Regions from separate parts of the Rhizobium sp. BK060 genome, predicted to be linked through region 1. Evidence: predicted binding sites of a transcription regulator. Region 1 holds the regulator's gene; each other region holds the start of a gene.

Region 1 (3,424 bases):
CGGCCGGTCTTCGCGGCTGCCACTAACAGATCGGTTTGACGGCTCAGGAAGGCCGGGATCTGCAGGACGTCGACGACCGTCGCCACCTCGGCGCACTGCTCCTCGGTATGGATGTCGGTCAGAACCGGAAAGCCGTATTCCTTCTTGAGGTCCGAAAAGACCTCCAGCGCCTGTTCAAGACCTATGCCGCGCTGCGCCGACAGCGAGGTGCGGTTCGCCTTGTCGAACGAGGACTTATAGACGAGGCCGAGACCAAGCTTGTCGCAGAGTTCCTTCAATACACCGGCGACCATGAAGGCATGGTCGCGGCTCTCCATCTGGCAAGGCCCGGCAATCAGGGACAGCTTGCCGGCATTCGAAAAGGTGACGCGGCCGGCGCCTTCGCCGATCACGACTTCGGAATTTGTCTGGCTCATCGTTTCTCCTCGAAGGCGAAGAGCGCGCCCTGTCCGGGCGCCGCCTTCACCAGAATTCGATTATTCTTGCGCGTATAAGTCATCCCGTTAGCAGCCAAATGCGCTTCTGTCACGGCGAGATCACTGACCTTGAAGACAATGGCGACGCCACGCAGGCCGCGATCATTCGGTGCCGGAATATCGAAGTAGGCATCCAATCCATCTGGGGAGAGAACGCTCACTCTGGCGTTCGGAGTTGTCACACTCGCGCCAAAGGCCTCGTTGGTCACCGGGAGGCCGTGCGCCGCAGCACGCACAAATGGCGCAAATGCTTTTGGGTCCGGCGCGCCAAGAACGATCTCTGCGATCCCACTCACGCCATTTGCGTGCTTTTGCAGCGCTCTACGGTCGGCCGGCAGCGGATTGACGCGTTGGCACGTGAAAAAGAAAAAATCCGGAGCCCGCAGATCGACCGCGAACGCGAGCTTGAACGCAGCGGTGGCCTGAGAGCCGTCAGGCATCTTCATCGGCCGCTCGAACTGCAGCATCTCGCCGCCATTGATCTTTTCGGCAAGGAACCGGGCATGGTCGCGATCAGCATCGGTGGTCGCAAAGACCACCGCCGAGAAACCATCATCCCCGCATCGAAATCGGAAAGCCCGGTCACGCGCAGTGAAGACATTGCCTTTCTTCGCCGACGCCTCGTGCAGCTCCGCGTTGGCGACGCCTAAGGGTTCCAGGTATGTTTCGTCGGCGAAGAATATGCAGGCATTCTCGGTTCCAAAAGGATGCCGGGCATCGGGTGCGACGGTGAATCCCAGCTTTCCCAAGCGCTCGCGCGCAAGTCCGATATTGGAGACCGGCAGCACGATGTGGTCCAGCGGATGTGCTTCGCTCATGGCAAACTCTCCGGAATTTGCGAAGATGTGCGCCGGGCAAGGCAACAATGCAACCCCCTTCTACGCTTTCACTCAAAAGCGACGCAAAAACTGAGCAAGTTGCAGGCAAGTTTTATGAAAATTTAGGCACTTGCGGAACACATATGGAACATATAGTGTCTGTTCTGGCTTTGTTTCACGACTCTGGGGTTCAACTTCGATGCTGACGCGCAAGCAACAGGAGCTTCTTCTCTTCATTCACGAGCGGATGAAGGAATCCGGTGTCCCTCCGTCTTTCGACGAAATGAAGGACGCCTTGGATCTCGCGTCCAAGTCAGGCATCCACCGGCTGATTACTGCGCTCGAAGAACGGGGCTTCATTCGCCGACTGCCTAATCGGGCCCGCGCATTGGAGGTCATCAAGCTGCCGGAGGCATATAATCCGAGCCTCCAGCCCCGCCGCGGCTTTTCGCCGAGCGTTATCGAAGGCAGCCTCGGCAAGCCGCAGCCGGTTGCGCCGCCGAAGCCGGCTGCGCATGCCGACAACGACAGCTCGGCCTCCGTACCGGTTATGGGGCGGATTGCTGCCGGCGTGCCGATTTCGGCAATCCAGAACAATACCCACGACATTACAGTTCCGGCCGACATGCTTGGCCCGGGCGAGCACTATGCGCTTGAGGTGAAGGGCGACTCGATGATCGAAGCCGGCATCTTCGACGGCGACACAGTGATCATCCGCAACGCCAGCACGGCAAATGCCGGCGACATCGTCGTCGCACTCGTCGATGACGAGGAAGCGACCCTCAAGCGTTTCCGCCGCAAGGGCGCCTCCATTGCGCTTGAGGCCGCGAACCCGGCTTATGAAACGCGCATTTTCGGACCCGACCGCGTCAAGGTTCAGGGCAAGCTGGTCGGCCTCATTCGCCGTTATCACTAACGACAGGCAGCTCGTCGTCAAACGTACCGCTTCGACAGTTGTATGCCCGATGCCGCATCCAGGGGCGATCATGCGTGGTATACGAGGTCGTCACGATGGGTGCCCTGGTCGTCTATCCGTATCTCAGCGGTGCCCGAGCGGCGCAAGGTTTCGCCGGTGAATAGCAGTGCACCCGACCGGCATTCCGTCAGACGATATCGGCGGTGTCGCACGCAGCGCCGAAGTACACAGGGTTTTCGACGATTGTCAGGACGTAGCCGCTATCATGCGTGGCGGTGCACCAGGCGCCTTTCAGGCATACGAAGCGATTCGTAGCGCCCATCGCAGCCTGACGCAACGCATTGCGAGCATTACGCAGTTCCGCTGCCGAGAAGAGACGTTGAGCTTCACCTTTATTATCCCGCAGCCGAACAGGGCCGACGCCGTCCAATGATCGCGGTGGAGCACCCTTCGCCATTGATCGAAGATGAAGTCAGTCGGATGGAGTCGATTTTTGGTGCAAGGACTTGCCCTTTGACAATCGCGACAAGGCTGCCGTCCTCGGCAATGACAATGTCCCGGGCGACTGCGTCTGCGAGAGCGAGAGCGAGATGATGTAGCGCGCCAGCGGCCACGGCCATCGCCTTCCCGACGCTCGACGCGGCCCGTAATCGTCGTAGCTACAGGTGAATCCAATATGACGGTCGCCCTGCTCTGCGTTTCGAACTGGGCGAAAAGCATTCCCAGAACACCCAATACCCCTGCCTGCGCAAGATTTCGGGCGGCCTTGGCCTGCCGCCAGCGCAATCAGGGCCGACGCGACAATCCATGCTCCCAGGCGGATTGCTGGCGGATCACTTGCGAACTCAAACCAGAGGACGGCGCCAGTCCCGAGGAAGACCGGAGAAAACAGGACAAAGCGCCCATGTTCCATCTCCGTTGCCACAGCGCGTTGAAACCACGATGAGCAGCCGAGAGTCGCGGTCGTACCCCGCGTTGGCCAGGAAACGAGTGACGGCGTGCGGAAGGCGCGGAGGCTTGGGAGTAGATTGAGGCCGGAGAAAATAAGGCTCTGCCGCACGAGCAGGCGCACCCGCGCCCGGAGCGGCCTTTCTCACCTCAAATGGCTTCAACCGCGGCATGCATCTGCGCCCAAAAACAGCCGCCCTTGCAACCACAATGCAAGCTCTCGAGGCTTGAAGCAACAATAATCGATTGAAATCTGAAGGAAAATC
Region 2 (3,424 bases), on a different contig from region 1:
CAGATCAGGCTGGGCGAGCAGCAGGCGGCAGAGTGCGACGCGGCGCTTCTCGCCACCCGAGAGCTTTTCGACCGAGGACTCGCCGGGCGGGCAGCGCAGCGCGTCCATCGCCATTTCCACCTGGCTTTCGAGGTCCCAGAGGTTCTGGCTGTCGATGACATCCTGGAGCTTAGCGCCCTCTTCCGCCGTCTCGTCGGAGTAGTTCATCATCAGCTCGTTGTAGCGGTCGAGGATCGCCTTTTTCGGCGCAACGCCTTCCATGACGTTCTCAAGGACCGTCTTGGAGGCATCGAGCTGTGGTTCCTGCGCGAGGTAACCGAGCGTTGCGCCGTCGGCCAGCCATGCCTCGCCAGTATATTCCTTATCGAGGCCCGCCATGATGCGCAGCACGGTCGACTTACCAGCACCGTTCGGGCCGAGAATACCGATCTTGGCATCCGGATAGAAAGAAAGGTGGATGTTCTCCAGCACCTTCTTGTTGCCGTAAGCCTTGTTGAGGCCGGCCATATGGTAGATGAACTGACGTGCCATTGATAATTCGCTCCGCGGGGGATTTAAGTTTTGCCGCTATGTAGGCGAATTGCGCCAAAGGAGCAACGCGCGACGGCCAAAATCCGGAGGCTTTTGCGACCGTCGTCGGGATCGGAACCTGGCACGCTGTTCTGTTAGTCGCCTCGTATGGCCTAAAGGTCGACAGACCGGCCTTGGTTTTCGGTGAGCGGGATCAAAAGCCGGCGGCGTCCACGACGCCCTCATTGCAGCCGAACGACGTCCGCCCTGCCCCTTGGATAAGGTCGCGCAGGCTCGTTTCGCCATTCGATGTCGCGGCTTCCGAAAGACCGATCGTGAGTTCGCTGATGACGCGGTTTCCGCCGGCACGCCGGCAGCTCATCTTGACGCGATCTCCGGCGCCAGCGCCAAAGCTTTTATCAAATACGGCCTTGATCGCCTCCGCCGTCAGCGGCTTGCCGATATTGGCCGCGAACAGATCGCGGACCGCCGAAGCATTGAGCTCGTCGATCAGCCGGACAGACGTGGCGAAATAGTCGTCGGCACTCAGCTTTGTGCAGGTACCGTGTTTGATCCACTCATGCCGCTCCAGGCCGGATTGCGTTCCAGGCATCGCCTTTGCGAGTGCGGTCTTGGTCGCAGCAGACAGCTCCACCACCGGCAGCTTGTTCCAGTCGCCGTCCTTGTCCGCGGCGCGCAGGTCGCCGGAGACGTCGCAATAATCCTTGCGCATCGGCCATAGCCCGTGCAGCGAGAAATTGGTCGCATCGAACCTGTCCTTGGTCTGGCTGCTGCATTCCGGTTTGCGCTGGTTGGTTTCGCAAAAGGCAGGCTGCCAGCTGGCAGCCAGAATGAAGCGCGTTCTTCCAGCGCCATCCTGGGCTCCCGCAAGGCCGGCTGCCGCGATCGCAATCAGGAATACTGCCATACGCAGAAATGGATTGCTCATTTTCATCCCCACAAGGAACAATTCATGAACAAGAAATCACGCCGGCTTTATTTTCACAACCCTCAATCCGTAGGATGCGAAAATCCGGTCGCATAAATATTTGGATGTGTTGCATTTCCCGGGCGATCTGATCTTCTCCCGCCAATGGGAGGATATGATGTTTGCAGATACGCAACGCCTTGAAACGGCGAACGCTTCGCTTGGATTTCATCACGAACCGGCGCAATCCGAGGTACGCGGAATTATCCTTGTCTCCCATGGACTGGCCGAGCATTCCAAGCGTTACGCCCGTTTTGCGGTGGCGATAGCGGCTCGTGGCTACCATGTCTTTGCCTTCGATCACCGTGGACATGGCGAGACGACCGCGGCCGACGCACCGATCGGGCGTTTTGCGCGCAAGGAAGGCATCCGGCAGGTGATCGATGATGTCGGTTCGGTCCGCGACCACGCCGTGACGCAGTATCCCGGTCTACCCGTCATTCTTTTCGGACATTCGATGGGAGGCCTCATTGCGCTTAACGCGGCGCTCACCCATCCGGAGAAATATGACGCCCTCGCGGTCTGGAACTCCAATTTCAACCCCGGCATATCAGGACGGGCCGCGCAAGCGATCCTGCTCGCCGAACGTGCACTGAAGGGCTCTGATGTTCCGAGCGGCATCCTGCCGAAGCTCACCTTCGGCACCTGGGGCAAATCCATCGCCGGCCGTCGAACCGACTTCGATTGGCTAAGCCGCGATCCTGCCGAAGTCGACAAGTATATCGCGGACCCGCTGTGCGGCTTCGATGCCTCGGTGTCACTCTGGCTCGATATTTTCGAACTGACGTTTCGCGCCCCGCGAATGACGCATCTGGAACGACTGCCGAAGCAGACGCCGATCCATCTTGTCGGCGGCGGGCAGGATCCGGCAACAGATGGCGGAAAAGCGGTGATCTGGTTGTCAAACCATTTGAAAGCCCGTGGCTTCTCCCGTATCACGACGCAAATATATCAGGACATGCGCCACGAAACGCTGAATGAAATTGGAGCGGACGCGGCCATCGCTGCATTCGCTGACTGGTGCGACGAAGCGATCGCAAGATCCTGAACCGAAGGATTTCGCGATGGACAATGGCATCTCTTCCCGCCCCGCAGCCGCTTCGGAGGTGTCGACCGGCATTCTGTTGATGTTCCTGTCGGTGCTTGTATCCCCGATCATCGACATCTTTTCCAAGCTCGCAATAGCTACGATTCCCGCGGCAGAAATCACGGCCGCGCGCTTCGTCGTGCAGGCCCTCTGCATGCTGCCGATCGTCATCTGGCGCGCAAGCTGGAAGACCTTTTCCTGGCGCGCCAACATCTTTCATGCCATTCGAGGCGCCATCATAACCATCTCCATGGTCTCCTTTGTTACGACGCTGAAGTACATGCCGGTTGCCGATGCGATCGCGATTTTCTTCGTCGAACCCATCATACTGACGATCCTGAGCAGCATCTTCCTCAAGGAGACAATCGGTTGGCGCCGCTACACTGCCTGCGGCGTCGGATTTTTCGGCGCGATGCTAATCATCCAGCCAAGCTTCCAAGAGGTCGGCTACGTCGCACTTCTGCCTGTCGTCAGCGCGTTGTGCATCGCCATCTTCGCCTTGATGACCCGCGTGCTTTCGCATCGGGAAGATCCGTGGGCGATGCAGCTTCAGATGGGCATCTGGGGTCTACTGTTGTGCGCCATCCTGCTGGCTTTCGGCAGCGCGACGGGTTCCGACGTCTTTGACGCGGTGATGCCGGATGGCCGTGGCTATCTCTACCTGCTCGGCGTCGGTGTCACGGCTGCCGTCGCCGGCATCTTCGGCGTCTATGCCTACCGCGCAGAGCCCGCCTCGACATTGGCACCGCTGCAGTATTTCGAGATCGTGTCGGCGACCGTCTTCGCCTGGCTCGTCTTCGGCGACTTTCCGGATGCGCTCAAGTGGCTCGGCATCTTCA
Region 3 (3,424 bases), on a different contig from region 1:
ACGTTGGTTTCCAGGATCACGGAGGCGGGTCACCGGTTGGTCGACCGCGCGATCGTCCCCGACGACCGACAGGCAATCGCTTCGCGTGTGAAGGCCTGGACCGAGCGCGACGATATCGACGTCGTGATCACCACCGGCGGAACAGGCTTTACCGGCCGCGACGTTACGCCGGATGCGCTGGAACCGCTTTTCGAGAAGAAGATGGATGGCTTTTCGGAGGTGTTCCACCGTATCTCCTACGACAAGATCGGCACGTCGACGATTCAATCACGCGCCACGGCGGGAGTTGCCAACGCGACCTTTATCTTCGCGCTGCCCGGCTCGCCCGGCGCCTGCAAGGATGCCTGGGACGGCATCCTGAAAGCCCAGCTCGACTACCGCCACTTGCCCTGTAATTTCGTGGAGATCATGCCGCGCCTCGATGAGCATCTGAAGCGCGGCGGGGGCAAGTAACGGACTGCTTCGGCAGAAAAATGCAAACCTGCAGCGCTATGTCCCAATGCCCGGAAGAGTAGGCATCGTCTCCCAGCTATCACCCGACAGCAGGATGCAGCTTACGCCGCGAACATCCGTGATGAGCAGCGTCCACGTGCCGCTCTGCGCGGCATAGACCTCAAGCATGGCGTTCTGGTTGACCAATCCGACTGCCGTCAGTTTTTCGGCAAAGTTCTTGTCGAGGAAATTAACGACCTCGGATCGGCCTGCGCAACTGCGCATCATCTGCGATGCTGCCGAATGCGGATGCGCGATCATCGATGTCGCCAATATGACGGCCGACAACAGGCCGCGGATCATATTGCGTTTCATGACGCACCTCCTTTTGCCGGAAACCGGCAGAAGAGGAGACTTCCGCTGACCTGTTCTGCCGTCTAACGGCATTCCATGGTCGACCGTCACGAAGCGAGGCGCTCGGGCGGCGCCATGCAGGAATTATAGCGCAAAATTGTATCGGGCGCCATCTTTTGCGGAGAGGTCGAAGGACCAGCACGCGTTTGCTATCGGGCGGCGCGCGCGACCCATGATGGAATCAGTTCGCTGGAAAGCTTGCGCAGCTTCTGCCCTTTCGCGAATTCGGAAAGGCGCATACCGCTTCTTGCCGTGGCCATCGCCTGCTTCTTGGGAAGGAGAAGTCCAAGCTCGAGCGGCGACGAGGCACGGCCGATGCGCTGCAGGAAGGGCCGTCGATATCCCCGCGAGGCAGTGAAGCGCGCCGGCAACTTGTTTAGCGCCATGTACTCGGCAATCTCGTCGATCCAGCCCGTCTGTGGCCGCGCTCCCGGCTCGACGAAAAGCAGCCACTCGCCCCGCGCCGAGCGCACTATATCCTTGATATCCCATTGCGAATGAAACCGGCAGCCGGCGGCATCGGCCACCCTTGAGGTCCCATCCCTTGAGTCGTGGTCAAGCACTACGACATCGCTGACGAGCCCCTCCACCGCGCCTGCAACCAACACCGATAACGTCTGCGCCAGTTCAGGTTCCTGATCCCGGCATTCGAGTACAACAGTCAACATTGCCTATTCATAGAGCGCCGCACAAAAATTTGCCAGCGGCACTTTCCTCATTTTGTTCTTGCATTGTTCTCATTTTGCCGATAGGAATTTAATCATCAAAACGGATGGAAGCAACGCTTCCGCCAGCGGAGAATCCGATGAACGAGCAGCCCCTTGCAGGGCAGGCCGCATTCGCGCCTGCCAATACGGCAGATATTGCCGATGCGATGATCGTATCTGCCGGCCTGCGGATCGATGTCGACCGCCGCCGGGGACGCGCAGCCGGACTCAATCCGAGCGGGCGCTTCGAGCCGTTGCGCCGTGAGACTTTCGACGACGGCTGGCAGAACCTTGAGGACCTACCTCCGTTCAAGACCGAGGTTCAGATCGAAAAGCCCCGTACGGCCATCACCCGCAATGAATCGCCGGACATTCCCTTCGACCGCTCGATCAATCCCTATCGTGGCTGTGAGCATGGCTGCATCTACTGCTTCGCGCGGCCGACGCATGCCTATATGGGGCTTTCGGCCGGCCTCGACTTCGAAGCAAAGCTCTTTGCCAAACCGGATGCGGCGAAGCTTCTGGAGCGCGAATTGGCGAAGCCCGGCTATAAGCCGCGCGTGATCGCGATCGGCACCAACACCGATCCCTACCAGCCAATCGAGAAGGAATGGCGCATCATGCGGCAGATCCTCGAGGTGCTTGAGAAGGCGAACCATCCGGTTTCGATCGTAACCAAGTCGGCAATGATCATGCGCGACATCGACATTCTCTCGGCGATGGCGGAGAGGAACCTTGTCCGTGTTTCGCTGTCGGTGACGACGCTCGACCGAAAGCTGGCGCGAACCATGGAGCCGCGCGCCTCGACGCCGACGCGTCGGCTGGAGGCCATCCGCGCGCTCTCCGAGGCAGGTATCCAGACATCGGTGATGGCTGCCCCGATGATTCCGGCGCTCAACGATCATGAACTGGAGCGCATTCTGGACTCGGCTCACGCCGCTGGCGCTGCGGAAGCGGGTTATGTGATCCTGCGCCTGCCGCTCGAAGTGTCACCGCTGTTTCGCGACTGGCTGCTGCAAAATTATCCTGACCGCTACCGCCACGTCATGTCGCTGGTTCGCTCGATGCGCGGCGGCAAGGATTACGACGCCGAGTTCGGCAAGCGAATGAAAGGTGCTGGACCCTATGCCTGGCAGATTGCGCGCCGCTTTGAAATGGCGACGAAACGGCTCGGTATGACCCGACGCAGCATGCCACTGCGGGACGACCTGTTCGTTCCGCCCGATGGCAGCGGCGTTCAACTCTCGCTGCTTTGATGTTTGAGTTTCGCGGATGGTCGCCCTGCCCTTCCGCGCTCAAGTCCCCGGCCCGCCGCCCTGATCCGGGGACTTGCAGGAAATCGGGTTGGCGTGCGAGGTTCAGCCGCATGAAACGTCGCACGTCACCCGATTCTCCCATGCTTTTCGAAGATGTCCCTCTCGTGCCGGATTTCCGGCTGGAACTGAAGGCGCGCAAGGCCGGCCACTGGCCGGTCGCCGGCGCCGATGAGGCGGGGCGCGGACCTCTCGCCGGCCCCGTCGTGGCGGCCGCTGTCATTCTCGATCCCAAACGCATTCCTGATGGGCTGAACGATTCGAAGCAGCTTTCAGCACAGAAGCGCGAGGAGCTCTTCGTGCAGATCCTCGCAACGGCGACGGTGTCTATTGCCTCCTCAAGCTCGACGCGCATCGACGAGACGGATATCCGCAAGGCGAGCCTCGATGCCATGCGCCGCGCCATCTGTGGCCTGTCGATTCCTGCAAGCTATGTCCTGACCGACGGGCTCGACGTTCCACCCGGTCTTGCCTGCCCCGGGCAGGCGGTCGTCAAGGGTGACGCACGCTCCGTGTCCATCGCTGCCGCCTCGATCGTTGCCAAGGTGACGCGGGACC
Region 4 (3,424 bases), 200 kb from region 1:
CCTTGCCACGCTGGCCTCGCAACTCTCGCCACGGCTCGTGACACTGGCGGCGTCCTAAAGCGAAAAGCCGAACTTAACTGGAAGACTCGACATGTACGTAGAACCGTCGACGCGCCGGGCCCTACTTGTGCTCAAAACCCCGATCACTAAACTCTTCAATGAAAACAATTGGCTCGAGCTCGGAACGCTCACCGACTGTTATGATCTCGTGAAGCACCATCCGCGGCTGCTGCGTAGTCTTTCTTTCGAAGACACTGACTACGATGGCAATGCATTGACCATCTTGAATTCCATGGTCGAGCGGGACCCATCCAATTTCGAGATCATAGCCGACTACGTCGGCAAACTCCAAGGTGGCGGGGTCTCCCTGTCCAGCGAGCAAACTCAAGAACCTCGTTTCTACATCCAGCCTACCGTATTCAAATTACAGGACGTCAGACAGCAGCCCGATCTTGTGTCGGTCATGATGCCATTTTCTGCGAGCTTCACCCCGGTGTACGAAGCTATCAAACGGGCCGCCGCAAACACCCTTTTTACCTGTATTCGCGCTGACGACATCTGGCAAAACTCGGTTCTCATTCAAGATATTTTCGATCTCATTGCGCGGTCCCATATCGTTGTCTGTGACTTCACCGACAAGAATCCAAACGTTTTCTACGAGGCGGGTATCGCACACACCTTGGGAAAGCATGTTGTCCCAATTACTCAGAGTGATGCCGACGTTCCAGCAGACCTCCGGCACCATCGTTTCCTCAAGTATCTAAACAACGGCGAGGGTCTTGAAGCCTTGGAAAAACAGCTCGCAGCTCGCTTTCGATCAATTCCGCCGGCCACAAGATGAGCGTTTGGGGACTGTAGATGCCACCGACCATTACGCAAGCCTTCCCTCCAATGCCGCTGGCCGAGATTGTCGCCCTCGTCGACAATTTTTCTAAGATGTCGATTGCCGAAAAGAAAGTCGCCATCGAATGCGCTGTCGCGGTCCATCCGACAAACAATATGCAATGGGGTTCCGGATCGACTTATCGGAGATGCCGCCCACTCCTTCCCGATGAGATACCGGAAAACGTGGATGGACTTATTTGGCGGACCGATGTTCCGGCGAGACTTGGCCGGGCCAACCCGGTGGGCTTCCAAGTGATTTACCTTGCCGATCGCCCAGAAACCTCCCTGCGTGAGTGCCGGGTCGCCGACAGTCGGGTGGTCATAACAGACTTTGTTATTCGGGAAGCCTGCTCCATTCGAGTAGCACCTATCGGAGAAATGCTGCAAATACAGCGAACCGGTCGCGGATATCTGTCCGGTGACCTTTCAGATACTGTGTCCGGAATGTTAAATGCCTGCGATCGCAACGACGTCCGCTCGCTGCTCATTACCGACGCGTTCCTCCATCATTGTTTCGTCGGCCAGGACGACCATGAGATTTCTTCGCACGTCGCCAGCGCAATCTTTCGCAAGAATCCGGCGATCAACGCGATCGCCTACCCGAGCACTCAGCAGTTGGGCGCGATCAACTTTGCAGTTCGAGTAGAGGGCTTTTGGGAGGCTTGGGGCATTAGCGGAGTGACCTATGGCCATGCTCGTCACCTTGCGCTGGGTTTCTATGAGATCGATGGACAGCTGGGTGTCGACGGCATTCATCATGACGGAACCCTTGATTGGGTCGACTTGGATCGACCGGATCGCCGATTGGTTCATGCGCCACCGTTTGCCAGACTTCCCGGAGAGTAGGTGTCGGGCACTGCGGGCGAGACGGACTGCACCCAATGACAAGCTCCGATTGCGGTTTTCCGACCACCACCAGCTGAAGCAACGCTGACCAACTTTTTGACTTTGGCTTCAGTTCGAGATGTGGGCCCAAAACGGCACCTTTCCGGTCTGCCTTCAGTAGTGAAACGCCCGAATCACGTGTATATCCTGAATAGAATACATCTTTTACTGTACATTTCAGGCGACTCCCGGGGGGCATTCTTGAGTTTTTTTAATGACGCCGAGTTCGACAGCATCTCGATCAAGAAGATGATTGTGCATGTGGTCGGCGGAAAACAAGACTTCGCACCTCAGCCTGCGCTTCCGGTAGACGAAGACCCGCATATAGCTTTCTTCCTCGCGCGCATCGTAGACGCTGCGGTTAGCCCGGTTCACAAATTCGACGAGAGATCAGCGACCCGCGCTCTTTTGAAGGAAATGGCGACCGGTGGCAAAACGTTCGAAGAGGGCGGCCAAGAACTTGCTCGCCGGTTCAAGTTGGACCATGTTGGCTCGAGTAGTGGCGGTGCGTTTTTCGTCTTCGAACTCGGCACCTACGACCCTAAGACCTCATTCTACAGCCTCATCAAGTACGACTACCGCGAGGCCGTCGAGTTATATGCGAAAGACGGCAAGAACGCCTTCCGGCAGATTGTGCAAGCTTTCGTCAAAGAAAAGCGCGCCATCCAGAAATCATGCCTCATTCGCGTAAAGGATGGCGTCGTCGAGGGTGAGGTGTCGGCGTTCGACAGGATGGGCGAAGCGCCGGACCTGACGGACTACTTCCAGAAATTCCTGGAAGTCCGTCGCGACCGCGACACCAAGGAGCTGAGCGACAGGCTGAGCATGGTTCTCCGTGACACGCTGCGGGACTGCAAGAAGCACCTACCAGGGAAAGATGCAAAGCTGGCGCTGAACGTCACCAAGGAATCTCTCAGCGGCCGCGATACCGTGGACGACGAGGCGATCAGGGAAGCGATCTTCGTCGCCGCCGGTCGTCCCGCTGAAGATATCCGTGCGGAGATCGACAAGTCGCTTGATCGTCACCTCAAGAGCCAGAAGTTGACAGGGGTGTCGTTTAAACCTGACCCTAGAACACTCAAACGAGCCCCTCGCATGAAGGTCAGGACAGCGGAAGACGTATTAATTGAATATCCGGGCGACCAGGAAAACCGGGCTGTCACGCTAACTGAGGACGACAAAGGCGGATGGGTTATCGTAATCAAAACATCGCAAGCCTTGGTGGAAGATGATTTCGCTGGAAAGAGAGCTCGCCGAGGCGCTTGATGCCTGGGCACTCGCGGGTCGAGCGCTGATCACCGAACACACCTGTGACATTGTCGTAGGTAAGCTGTCCGCTGCCGACGCGGGCGAACTCGTCCGCAAATTGGAGGTTCTCGGATGGGACCATTCCATCGAAGACGGATCGCCAGCTGTCGTCACACGGGATCAGCTTGAAGCCGAATACGAACCTTTCCGAATTAAGGCCAAGAAGCCCACCGTCGTTGAGGGACGTGATCACATCCTCACAAATGCTGGCCTCAAAGATTGGCTGGGACGTTCTCCCGCTCACCCGGTCGTCGAGGTCAGCCTTCTCGCAGTAGGCTTTGAAACGCTTTCCGTTAAATTCACTACCCGGAATGGTCCGGGTGATGACTTCGAGCCGGAAATGCTC

Evidence for each region. The regulator LexA, encoded in region 1, represses DNA repair genes until DNA is damaged. The targets are predictions, from matches to a motif close to TGTTCNNNNTGTGTTCNG.
Region 2: the regulator LexA is predicted to act here: its motif matches at 1,473-1,490, upstream of FHT71_RS14420 (ribonuclease).
Region 3: the regulator LexA is predicted to act here: its motif matches at 1,568-1,585, upstream of FHT71_RS03680 (PA0069 family radical SAM protein).
Region 4: the regulator LexA is predicted to act here: its motif matches at 1,842-1,859, upstream of FHT71_RS04180 (nucleoid-associated protein).

Annotation. Positions count from the first base shown of each region.
Region 1 is NZ_JACHYW010000003.1:265,480-268,903, reverse strand. It holds gene kdsA (3-deoxy-8-phosphooctulonate synthase) at 1-416, opposite strand, end outside; gene FHT71_RS05070 (VOC family protein) at 413-1,294, opposite strand; gene lexA (transcriptional repressor LexA) at 1,494-2,210, shown strand.
Region 2 is NZ_JACHYW010000011.1:134,716-138,139, forward strand. It holds gene ettA (energy-dependent translational throttle protein EttA) at 1-531, opposite strand, end outside; gene FHT71_RS14420 (ribonuclease) at 725-1,459, opposite strand; gene FHT71_RS14425 (alpha/beta hydrolase) at 1,617-2,546, shown strand; gene FHT71_RS14430 (DMT family transporter) at 2,563-3,424, shown strand, end outside.
Region 3 is NZ_JACHYW010000002.1:312,106-315,529, reverse strand. It holds gene moaB (molybdenum cofactor biosynthesis protein B) at 1-453, shown strand, start outside; gene FHT71_RS03690 (hypothetical protein) at 490-807, opposite strand; gene FHT71_RS03685 (glycosyl transferase) at 996-1,514, opposite strand; gene FHT71_RS03680 (PA0069 family radical SAM protein) at 1,652-2,809, shown strand; gene FHT71_RS03675 (ribonuclease HII) at 2,920-3,424, shown strand, end outside.
Region 4 is NZ_JACHYW010000003.1:69,495-72,918, reverse strand. It holds gene FHT71_RS31330 (hypothetical protein) at 1-58, shown strand, start outside; gene FHT71_RS04190 (hypothetical protein) at 92-841, shown strand; gene FHT71_RS04185 (RES domain-containing protein) at 859-1,731, shown strand; gene FHT71_RS04180 (nucleoid-associated protein) at 1,909-3,036, shown strand; gene FHT71_RS04175 (hypothetical protein) at 2,999-3,424, shown strand, end outside.